3 regions of the Kitasatospora sp. Xyl93 genome follow, and region 3 is predicted to be linked to each of the others. Evidence: riboswitches for the same ligand, from Rfam matches in the RefSeq annotation. Region 3 holds a riboswitch; each other region holds the start of a gene.
What was found. A riboswitch is a leader RNA that binds a small molecule or an ion and turns the genes downstream of it on or off. The one in region 3 is predicted to bind cobalamin.
Positions count from the first base shown of each region.

Region 1: it holds a riboswitch for cobalamin, as region 3 does, so the genes downstream of both, ACZ5GH_RS26115 (cobalamin biosynthesis protein) here and ACZ5GH_RS22825 (FecCD family ABC transporter permease) in region 3, are expected to answer to the same signal.
Region 2: it holds a riboswitch for cobalamin, as region 3 does, so the genes downstream of both, nicT (Nickel transporter NicT) here and ACZ5GH_RS22825 (FecCD family ABC transporter permease) in region 3, are expected to answer to the same signal.

Region 1 covers NZ_AP029185.1:5,900,039-5,903,301, reverse strand. Annotated here, with positions in the region: gene ACZ5GH_RS26120 (alpha/beta hydrolase family protein) at 1-809, opposite strand, end outside; cobalamin riboswitch at 1,131-1,263, shown strand; gene ACZ5GH_RS26115 (cobalamin biosynthesis protein) at 1,371-2,363, shown strand; gene ACZ5GH_RS26110 (cobyric acid synthase) at 2,360-3,263, shown strand, end outside.
Region 2 covers NZ_AP029185.1:1,615,594-1,618,856, reverse strand. Annotated here, with positions in the region: gene ACZ5GH_RS06715 (hypothetical protein) at 1-743, opposite strand, end outside; gene ACZ5GH_RS06710 (ArsR/SmtB family transcription factor) at 792-1,175, opposite strand; cobalamin riboswitch at 1,257-1,469, shown strand; gene nicT (Nickel transporter NicT) at 1,501-2,619, shown strand; gene ACZ5GH_RS06700 (M24 family metallopeptidase) at 2,796-3,263, shown strand, end outside.
Region 3 covers NZ_AP029185.1:5,103,316-5,106,578, reverse strand. Annotated here, with positions in the region: gene ACZ5GH_RS22840 (CGNR zinc finger domain-containing protein) at 1-346, shown strand, start outside; gene sodX (nickel-type superoxide dismutase maturation protease) at 350-712, opposite strand; gene sodN (superoxide dismutase, Ni) at 986-1,381, shown strand; cobalamin riboswitch at 1,472-1,602, shown strand; gene ACZ5GH_RS22825 (FecCD family ABC transporter permease) at 1,714-2,793, shown strand; gene ACZ5GH_RS22820 (ABC transporter ATP-binding protein) at 2,790-3,263, shown strand, end outside.

The DNA of each region.
Region 1 (3,263 bases), 800 kb from region 3:
CGGCGGGCGGAGGCCGGGAGGTCGAGCACGGGAGAGTCGAGGATCAGGCCCCGGACGGCGTGCGACCAGACGGAGCGGGCCGCGGTCTGCAGGACCATGGTCGCGCCGAGGGACCAGCCGTACAGGACCACCTTGCCCGCGCCGCTGTCGAGCGCCAGCCGTACCGCCGACTCGACGTCGCGCCACTCGGTCTCGCCGAAGTGGCTGAGCCCGTCCGGGGAGTCGGGGGCGCCCCGGTCGCCGCGGTAGGTGACGGCGAGGGCGGGCAGGCCGAGCCGGTCGAGCACGGGGAACACCGGGAGGGTCTGCTGGCGGTCGGCCCCGGGGCCGTGCACCAGGATCACCCAGGTGCCGCGCTTGCCGTGGAGCCGCCAGGCGGGCAGCGCGCCGAGCTCGCCGTCGGCGGCGGTGTCGGCGAAGGCCAGGCCGAGCGCCTCGGAGGGGTCGCCGAGGTGGACCCGGGGGGTGAAGCGGACCTCGGTCCCGGGGGCGAGGGTGCCCCGGTCGGCGCGGACCAGCCGGCGGGTGACGCCCCGTTCGTCGCCGTGCAGGACCTCCTCGACCACCGCGTGCCCGCCGTCCGCCCACTCGACCGCCCAGCGGCCGGGGCGCAGGCTCGCGGGGCCGCGGGTGAAGGTGACCCGGCCGGGGGCGAGGCCGCGGACCACCACCGGCGCCGACTCCTGGACGGCGGGCGCCGGACGGACCATCCGCTCGGAGGCCCGACGGCCGATCACCAGCACGGCGGCCCCGGCCGCGGTGGCCCCGACCGCGGCGGCCGCCACGACGGCGGCGGTTCCCCAACGCATATCGCTCCCCGCTCTGTTGCTCTCGGACCGGACGGTGTTCGAGCACCAGTTCACCTGCGCCCCGCCCGGACGGCCACCCGGACGGCCACCCCGATGGGCCGTCCGGGTCGCCCGGGCGGCGGGCGGGCGGCGGGCGGGCGGGCCCGAGGAGGGGACGGTCGGGAGGGCGACCGCCCGGGCCGGTGCCGCTGCCGGCGCCTGCCGGTGCCGGGCGATCCCACGGGGTGCCAGCGGGCCGGCGTGTGACCAACCCCTCCGTGACCTCGGTTGACTCCCGGTTCGGGCCCGTGATGGGATCCTGGGGCCAAACGGAGGCATGGAGAGGAAGCCGGTGGAAGTCCGGCGCGGTCCCGCCACTGTCACCGGGGAGCACGCTCGGAACATCGCCACGGCGGGCCGTCGACGGCCGCTGGAAGGCTCCGGGAGTGCGTTCGACCCGGAAGCCAGGAGACTCTCGCCCCCGTCACGTCGATCCAGGGCGCGGACCCTGAGTGAGGACACGCACGCGATGCAGGCTGCCCCGCCCGGCCGGACTCCGAGCTGCCTTCCGCCGTGCGGCCGATGACCCCGCCCACCGCCTCCCCCGCTCCGCGCCCGCTGACCCGCGCCGCCGCGTTCGCGCTCGGCGCCGCCGCGGGCTACGCCGCCGACACCCGCTTCGCCGACCCCCGCCGGGGCCACCCGGTGGCCGTCTTCGGCAGCGCCGCGATCCGGCTGGAGCGCAGGGTGTGGCGCGACGGCCGCGCCGCCGGGGCCGGGTACACGGCGCTGTGCGTGGGCGCGGTCGCGGCGGGCGCGCTCGCCCTGGACCGTACGGTGGGCCGGCGCCCGCTGGGCCGGGCCGCGCTGGCGGCGGCCGCGACCTGGACCGTGCTCGGCGGCACCTCGCTGACCCGGGAGGCGCGCACCATCGGCCGCTCGCTCGCCGCGGGCGACCTCGCGGCCGCCCGGGAGCGGCTGCCGCACCTGTGCGGGCGGGACCCGAGCGCGCTGGACGGGCAGCAGATCGCCCGGGCCGTGGTCGAGTCGGTGGCCGAGAACACCGCCGACGCCGTGGTGAACGCGCTGGCCTGGGGCACCCTGGCCGGCACCCCCGGACTGCTGGCCTTCCGCGCCGTGAACACCCTGGACGCCATGGTGGGCCACCGCTCGCCGCGCTACGCCCGGTTCGGCTGGGCCTCGGCCCGGCTGGACGACCTGGCGGGCTGGCCCGGCGCCCGGCTGACGGCACTGTTGACGGTGGCCGCCGCGCCCGAACCCCGGACCGCCTGGCGGATCTGGCGGCGCGACGGCTCCGCGCACCCGAGCCCGAACGCGGGCCAGGCCGAGGCGGCGTTCGCCGGCGCGGTGGGCGTGCGGCTGGGCGGGACGCTGCGGTACGGCGAGCAGGTGGAGGACCGGCCGGTGCTGGGCGCGGAGCTGCGCCCGGTCACGGTGGACGACATCGAACGGGCCTGCGCGCTCTCCCGGCGGGTGGGCGCACTGGCGCTGGGTACGACGGTCGCGGGGCACGTCCTGCTGCGGACGCTGATGAAGAAGAGGGGGCGGGCATGACGAACGCGCTGCTGGTCGCGGGGACGACCTCGGACGCGGGCAAGAGCGTGGTGACGGCCGGGATCTGCCGTTGGCTCGCCCGCCAGGGCGTGCGGGTCGCGCCGTTCAAGGCGCAGAACATGTCGCTCAACTCCTTCGTCACCGCCGACGGCGCCGAGATCGGCCGCGCCCAGGCGATGCAGGCGCAGGCCGCCCGGGTGGAGCCGGAGGCGGCGATGAACCCGGTGCTGCTCAAGCCCGGCGCGGACGGCCGCAGCCAGGTGGTGCTGCTCGGCCGGCCGGTGGCCGAGGTGGGCGCGCTGGACTACCGCGAGCGCAAGCCCGTCCTGCTGGAGCGCGCCCTGGAGTGCCTGGCCGACCTGCGCAGCCGCTACGACGTGGTGGTCTGCGAGGGCGCGGGCTCGCCGGCCGAGATCAACCTGCGCGACCGCGACATCGCCAACATGGGCCTGGCCACGGCCGCCGCCCTGCCGGTGGTGGTGGTCGGGGACATCGACCGCGGCGGGGTCTTCGCCGCGATGTACGGGACGCTGGCACTGCTGTCGGCGGAGGACCAGCGGCACGTGGCGGGCTGGTTCGTCAACAAGTTCCGCGGCGACTCGCGGCTGCTGGCGCCCGGGCTGGAGATGCTGCACGAGCTGACCGGACGTCCGGTGCTGGGCACCCTGCCGATGCTGCCCGGGCTCTGGCTGGACGCCGAGGACTCGCTGGACCTGTCCACCGTGGTCGACCGGACGGACGGGCCCGGACCGCTCGGCGCGGACGTGCTGCGGGTGGCCGTGGTGCGCTTCCCCCGGCTGTCCAACTTCACCGACCTGGACGCGCTCGCGCAGGAGCCGGGCGTGCTGGTCCGCTGGGCGACCAGGCCGGAGGAGCTGGCCGACGCCGACCTGGTGGTGC
Region 2 (3,263 bases), 3.5 Mb from region 3:
CGGCTCCAGACGTTGGGGTGCAGGACGACGGCCACCGTGTACTCGTCGGCGGGGAGCCGGCGGACCAGCCGCTGGGGGAGGTCGGGGCGGCGGCCGAATAACGAGTGCTCGCTCCAGGTGGAGCTGACGACGACGAGCCGTCGGCCGCAGGTGGCGCCGAGCGCGGCGCGGTAGCCGTCGCGGGAGCGCCGGCTGCCGAGCATCCGGTCGAAGCACGGGTCGCCGACGACCCGGGCGACGTCCAGCGCCTCGGGGCAGGAGTCCCGCAGCCGGTCCAGCTGCTCGGGGTGGGAGAGGCCGAGGACGTCCACGAACACCCGTCCGCGGTGGGTGAGTTCGTTGCGGGACAGGCCGGCGGCGGTGACCGTGTCGCCGGTCGACTCGGTGACCAGGCGGTTGTAGCCGGCGCCGTGCGGGAGGACGACGAGGCGGGCGTCCAGGCGGTGCATGGAGGAGTGGACGGCGCAGGCGACGGCCAGGTCGAAGCGGCGGCGGACGGCGTCCTCCCAGTCCAGCACGGTGAAGCCGGGCAGGCCGTGCAGGTACTCGTCCAGGGCGCGGTCGGCGAAGGCGGAGCCGGGGTTGACGGTGAAGTACCGCTCGATGCCGTCCGGGCTCAGCAGGGTGAGGACGTCCAGGACCCGGGTGGCCGAGGTGAGGGTGCGGGCGACCGCCAGCACGCGGGCCCTGACTGGTCGGGTGTTCCAGCGGTCGGCGGGCCAGACGTGGGGATGGGACGGCACACCATGATCGTACTGGTCGGGCCCGGTCCCGGCCGGGGTTTGCGGGTGTCAGCCGGCGGCCGCGGTGGGCTCGTGGTGCTCGGCGGCGGTGCACTCGTCGAGGAGGGGGCGCATGGCCTCGTCCACGAGCCGGTAGCGCACCACCCGTCCGTCCCGGTCGCCGGTCACCACGCCGGCCGTGCGGAGCAGCCGCAGGGCCTGGGAGACGGCGGGGTCGCGCATGCCGGTGGCGACCGCGAGGTCGGTGACGGCGAGCGGGCCGGCCCGGTGGAGGGCGAGCAGCAGGGCGAGCCGCCCGGGGTCGGCGAGCAGCGAGAACCGCTCGGCCCAGGACCGGACGTGCGCGGGCTCGCCGATCGCGGCGATGGCCTCGCAGACCCGGTGCCCGTCGATGGTGCGGTGGCCCGCGCGGTCGGCCGGTACGAGATGCATGCGGACATTCTTGCAGGCGGCGCCCTGTGATCCTGGACACCTGCGCAGGTGCGCAGCCTTGCACCCGTGGGGCCCGGCCCCTACGGTGTTCCCCGCCGTGGTGCTCGGGAAGACCGGTGACGGATCCTCAGGGATCCCAGCCCGGAGCGGCCCTCGCCACTGTGATCGGGTCGTTCCTCCGCCCACGGAGGAACGTCGTCCGTACCCATGAAGCCACTGGGCGCCCCGCGCGCCTGGGAAGGCGGGTACGGGCGTCCCGTCAGCCAGGAGACCGGCCACGGCATCTCACGAGGTTTTCCACGAGGTGCTGGAGCGTGATCCGCAGATGACCCTGCCCGAAACCGTCGCCACCGGGGCGAAGACGGCCCCCTCCGCGCTGCCGAGCTTCCGGTGGCGGCGCGAGGACACCATCCGTACGGCCGGGTTGATGGGGGTGATCCTGGCCATGCACGTGGTGGCCTTCGGGACGCTCGTCTTCCTGGTCGCACCCGAGCGGTACGCGGTCGGTACCCAGGCCTTCGGGGTGGGCCTGGGTATCACCGCGTACACCCTCGGCATGCGGCACGCCTTCGACGCCGACCACATCGCGGTGATCGACAACACCACCCGCAAGCTGATGGCGGACGGCAAGCGGCCGGTCTCGGTGGGGTTCTGGTTCGCCCTCGGGCACTCCTCGATGGTGGTCGTGATGGCCGCCCTGGTGGCGGGCGGCGCGCAGCTGGCGAACACGCTGATGGACGACGAGTCGACCACCCACAAGTGGCTCGGCATGATCGGGACGACCACCTCGGGCGTCTTCCTCTACCTGATCGGCGCGCTCAACCTGGCGGCACTGCTCGGCATCCTCAAGGTGTTCCGGGCGATGCGGGCCGGGCAGTTCGACGAGCGGGAGCTTGAGGCGCACCTCGACTCGCGCGGCTTCATGGCCCGGGTGCTGAACCGGGCGACCCGGTCGATCACCCGACCGGGGCAGATGTTCCCGGTGGGCATGGTGCTGGGCCTGGGCTTCGACACCGCGACCGAGGTCACCCTGATGGTGATGGCCGGCTCGGGCGCGGCCTCCGGGCTGCCCTGGTACGCGATCGTCTGCCTGCCGCTGCTGTTCGCGGCCGGGATGAGCCTGTTCGACACCCTGGACGGGACGTTCATGAACTTCGCGTACCAGTGGGCCTTCGCCAACCCGGTCCGGAAGGTGTACTACAACCTGACCATCACCGGTCTGTCGATCGCGGTCGCCTTCGTCATCGGCACCATCGAGCTGGTCGGGGTGCTGCACGAGAAGCTCGACCTGACCGACCCGGTCTCCGGGTTCATCGCGGACATCTCGCTGGACAACGTCGGCTACGGCATCGCCGGGCTGTTCGTGCTGGTCTGGGCGATCGCGATCGGGTACTGGAAGCTCGCCCGGGTCGAGCAGCGCTGGACGCCGGGCCAGGAGGCCTGAGCGCCCGTCCCGCGGGTCGTCCCCGGGGCCGCGGCACGGCCCCGGGCGGGGGCGGGGCGCACGGCGCGCGCCCGGAGGTGAGGGCGCGGTCGCGCGGGGGGCGCGCAAGGAGCACCGGGGGTTCTGCCGGGGGTGCTCGGCGGGCGCTTCGGGCCGGGGGTTCGTAGGCTCGACGCATGGCGGATGCGTACGCGGGGCGGCGGGAGCGGGTGAGGGAGCACTGCAGTGCGGCCGGGGCCGATGCGGCGCTGATCACCCGCGCGGCGAACGTGCGGTACCTGACGGGCTGCGCGCCCTGCGGGGCGAGCCTGCTGCTGACCAGGGAGCGCGCCCTGCTCGCGCTGCCGGACGATCTGCCGCCGGACGACTCCGGGGAGCACCTGATCGCTCCGGACGTCACCAGGCTGCCGGTGGCGGCCGGCTCGGACACGGCGCTGGCCGCCGCGACCGCCGCCGCGCGGTCCGGGGTGTCGGGCCTGGCCGTGGAGGAGCACGACCTGACCGTCACCCGGCACCGGGCGGTGGCCGGCCTGACCGAGGGGGCCCGGCTGGTGGACCTCGGCCAGACGGTCGAGCGGCTGCGGGTGGTCAAGGACGAGCGCGAGATCGCGGACCTGCGGATCGCCGCGGAGATCGCCGACCAG
Region 3 (3,263 bases):
GCTGAACAGCCTGCTCATGGAGTACCCGGTCAGCCCGCTGATCTCCGGGCACGACTACCTGGACGACGCCGGACGGCCGCGCTGGCACCTGCACCTGGCCGACAACTCGCCGACCGCCACCGCGCACTTCAGCGCGGTCGCCTGCATGGGCCTGGCCGTCCACCTGACCGAGCTGGGCGCCGACCGGCTCGGCATCTGCCAGGCCGCGCCCTGCCGCAACGCCTACCTGGACACCTCGACCAACCGCTCCCGCCGCTACTGCTCGGACCGCTGCGCGACCCGCGCCAACGTGGCCGCCTACCGGGCCCGCAAGCGCCAGGAGGCGGAGGCGGCGGCCCGCGAGTAGGTCCTAGACCCCGTCCACCCAGGCGCCCAGCCGGCGGGCCAGGCCCGGCACCCGGGCCAGCCGCGGGGTGAGCAGCAGCCGCTCCAGCCGGCGCCCCGGCGCCAGCCAGGCCGGGCTCGGCCGCAGCCGCAGCAGCACCCGGCCGAGCACCAGTTCGTCCGGGACGGCGCCGTAGCTGCGGCTGTCGCTGTCCACCGGACGGTTGTCGGAGAGCAGCCACCAGCCCTTGGACCGGCGCTCGGCGGCCCGTTTCACCACCAGCAGGTCCTGCTGGAAGGGGTGCCGGAAGAGCACCACCGCCCCCGGCCGGATCGGCGCGCCGTAGCGGACCAGCAGCTGGTCGCCCTCGCGCAGGGTCGGGACCATCGACGGCCCGGCCACGTCGACCAGTCCGAACGGCAGCGCGCCGCCCCGGTCCCGTCCGCCGGCTCCGGCGCCCTCCGGTCGCGTGCTCCGCGCCACGACTCCTCCTCCCGCTCCGCCCGCCCCCAGTCTGCCGTACGGACCGTCACCGGCCCGATGTCCGGATTACCCCGGTTCCGGGTCCGTCTTTTGCCCTAGGCCCGCCGCCCGACCGCGAAACCGCGAGGACGGCGGGGTAATCTCGGGCGCGGGAAGACGATCTAAGGAAGGACTCCCATGTTCTCTCGTCTGTTTGCACCGCGCGCCACCGCCCACGCCCACTGCGACCTGCCCTGCGGCGTGTACGACCCGGCGCAGGCCAAGCTCGAGGCCGAGTCGGTCAAGGCCACCCAGGAGAAGTACCAGGCCAACGAGGACCCGCACTTCCGCGCCCGCGCCATCATCATCAAGGAGCAGCGCGCCGAGGCCGTCAAGCACCACATCTCGGTGCTGTGGAGCGACTACTTCAAGGCCCCGCACTTCGAGAAGTACCCGCAGCTGCACCAGCTGATCAACGACACCCTGAAGGCCGCCTCGGCCGCCAAGGCGTCCACCGACCCGGCCACCGGCCAGGCCCTGCTGGACCTGATCGCCGAGGTCGACAAGATCTTCTGGGAGACCAAGCAGGCCTGAGCCTGACGCGTCGCCACCCGACCGCCCCCGTCCGCGCAGCCGGACGGGGGCGGTCGTGCGTTCACCGCCCGGCCCCACCCCCGGTAAGGGTTGCCTGCCCTGAGTGGCTGTTATGCTGCCAGGGCGTCCGAGGGGGAAGTCCGGTGTGAATCCGGCGCTGACCCGCAACGGTGAGCGCGGCCCGTACCAGCCCGTACGACCGCGCCAGCCCGATCGCCCTCGGCCGCTGACCTCCCGACAACTCGCCGCGGACTGCGAGGGGAACGGCGCCCCGGCACACCTGCGGCCCGCGCCCGCCCCGGCGCACCCGCGGCCCGAGGCAAGGCGTCCCCGTGAACCGCGCACCCGCAGACCGTGCAGCCGGCCCGCCCGCCCGGCGCACACCCGTCGCCCCGCTCGCCGCCGGCCTCGCCGTCGCGCTGCTGCTCTCGCTGGTCTGCGGAGTCGCGCTGGGCTCCTCCGGCCTCGGCCTGCCCCGGGTGCTGCGACTGCTGGGCGCCGGGCTGACGGGCGGTCGGCTGGACGCGGGCGAGGCGGCCGCGTACGCGATCGTCTGGGAGATCCGGCTGCCGCGCACCGTGCTGGCCGCCGTCGTCGGCGCCGGGCTGGCCGCGTGCGGGGTCGCCGTCCAGGCGCTGGTGCGCAACGCGCTGGCCGACCCCTTCGTGCTCGGCGTCTCCTCCGGCGCGGCCGTCGGCGCCAACGCCGTCCTGCTGTTCGGGGCCTTCGCCTCGCTCGGGGTGTGGGCCGTCTCCGCGTCCGCCTTCGGCTCCGCCCTGGCCGCCATGACGCTGGTCTACCTCGCCGCCCGCACCGCGTACGGGCTCACCCCGCTGCGCCTGGTGCTCACCGGCACCGCCCTGTCCTACGGCTTCTCGGCCACCACCACCCTGATGGTCTTCGCCGCCGACCGCGGCGAAGCCGCCCGGGACGCCATGATGTGGCTGCTCGGCAGCCTCGGCGGCGCCACCTGGGGCAAGGTGCCGGTCGCCGCCGCCACGGTGCTGGCCGGCCTCGCCTACCTGACCGGCGCCGCCGGGCGGCTGGACGCGCTCGCGATGGGCGACGAGACCTCCGCCTCGCTCGGCGTGGACCCGGACCGGCTGCGCCGCGAGCTGTTCGTGGTGACCGCCGCCGTCACCGGCACCGTGGTCGCCGTCAGCGGGGCGATCGGCTTCGTCGGGCTGCTGATGCCGCACCTGTCGCGGATGCTGGTCGGCGCCGGGCACCGCCGGGTGCTGGTGGTCGCGCCGCTCGCCGGGGCGCTGCTGCTGGTCTGGGTGGACATCGCCTCGCGCACCCTGCTGGCGCCCGCCGAACTGCCCGTCGGGGTGTTCACCGCGGTCCTCGGCGTGCCCGCCTTCCTCGTGATGATGCGCCGCCGCGGCCAGGCCTTCGGAGGCAACCGGTGACCGACGTGATCGAGGCGGCGGCCGGGACCGGGCCGACGCGGGCCCAGGACCTCGCCGTCGACGCCGTCTCGGTGGAACTGGCCGGCACCCGGCTGGTCCACGAGGTGAGCCTGGCGGCCGCCGCCGGGCAGGTGGTCGGCCTGATCGGCCCGAACGGCAGCGGCAAGTCGACCCTGCTGCGCTGCGTCTACCGGGTGCTGGAGCCGACCGGCGGCGTGGTCCGGCTGGCCGGGGACGACCTGCACGCCCTCACCGCCCGGGAGAGCGCCCGCCGGGTGGCCGCGCTGACCCAGGAGCACTCCGCCGAGTTCGACTTCACCGTCGCCGAGGTGGTCGCCATGGGCCGGCTGCCGCACCGCCGCGGCTTCGGCGGCCCGGCCGCGGGGGACGCGCAGCGCTGCGCCGAGGCGCTGCGCAAGGTGCGCGCCGGACACCTCGCCGACCGGGGCTTCCTGAGCCTGTCCGGGGGC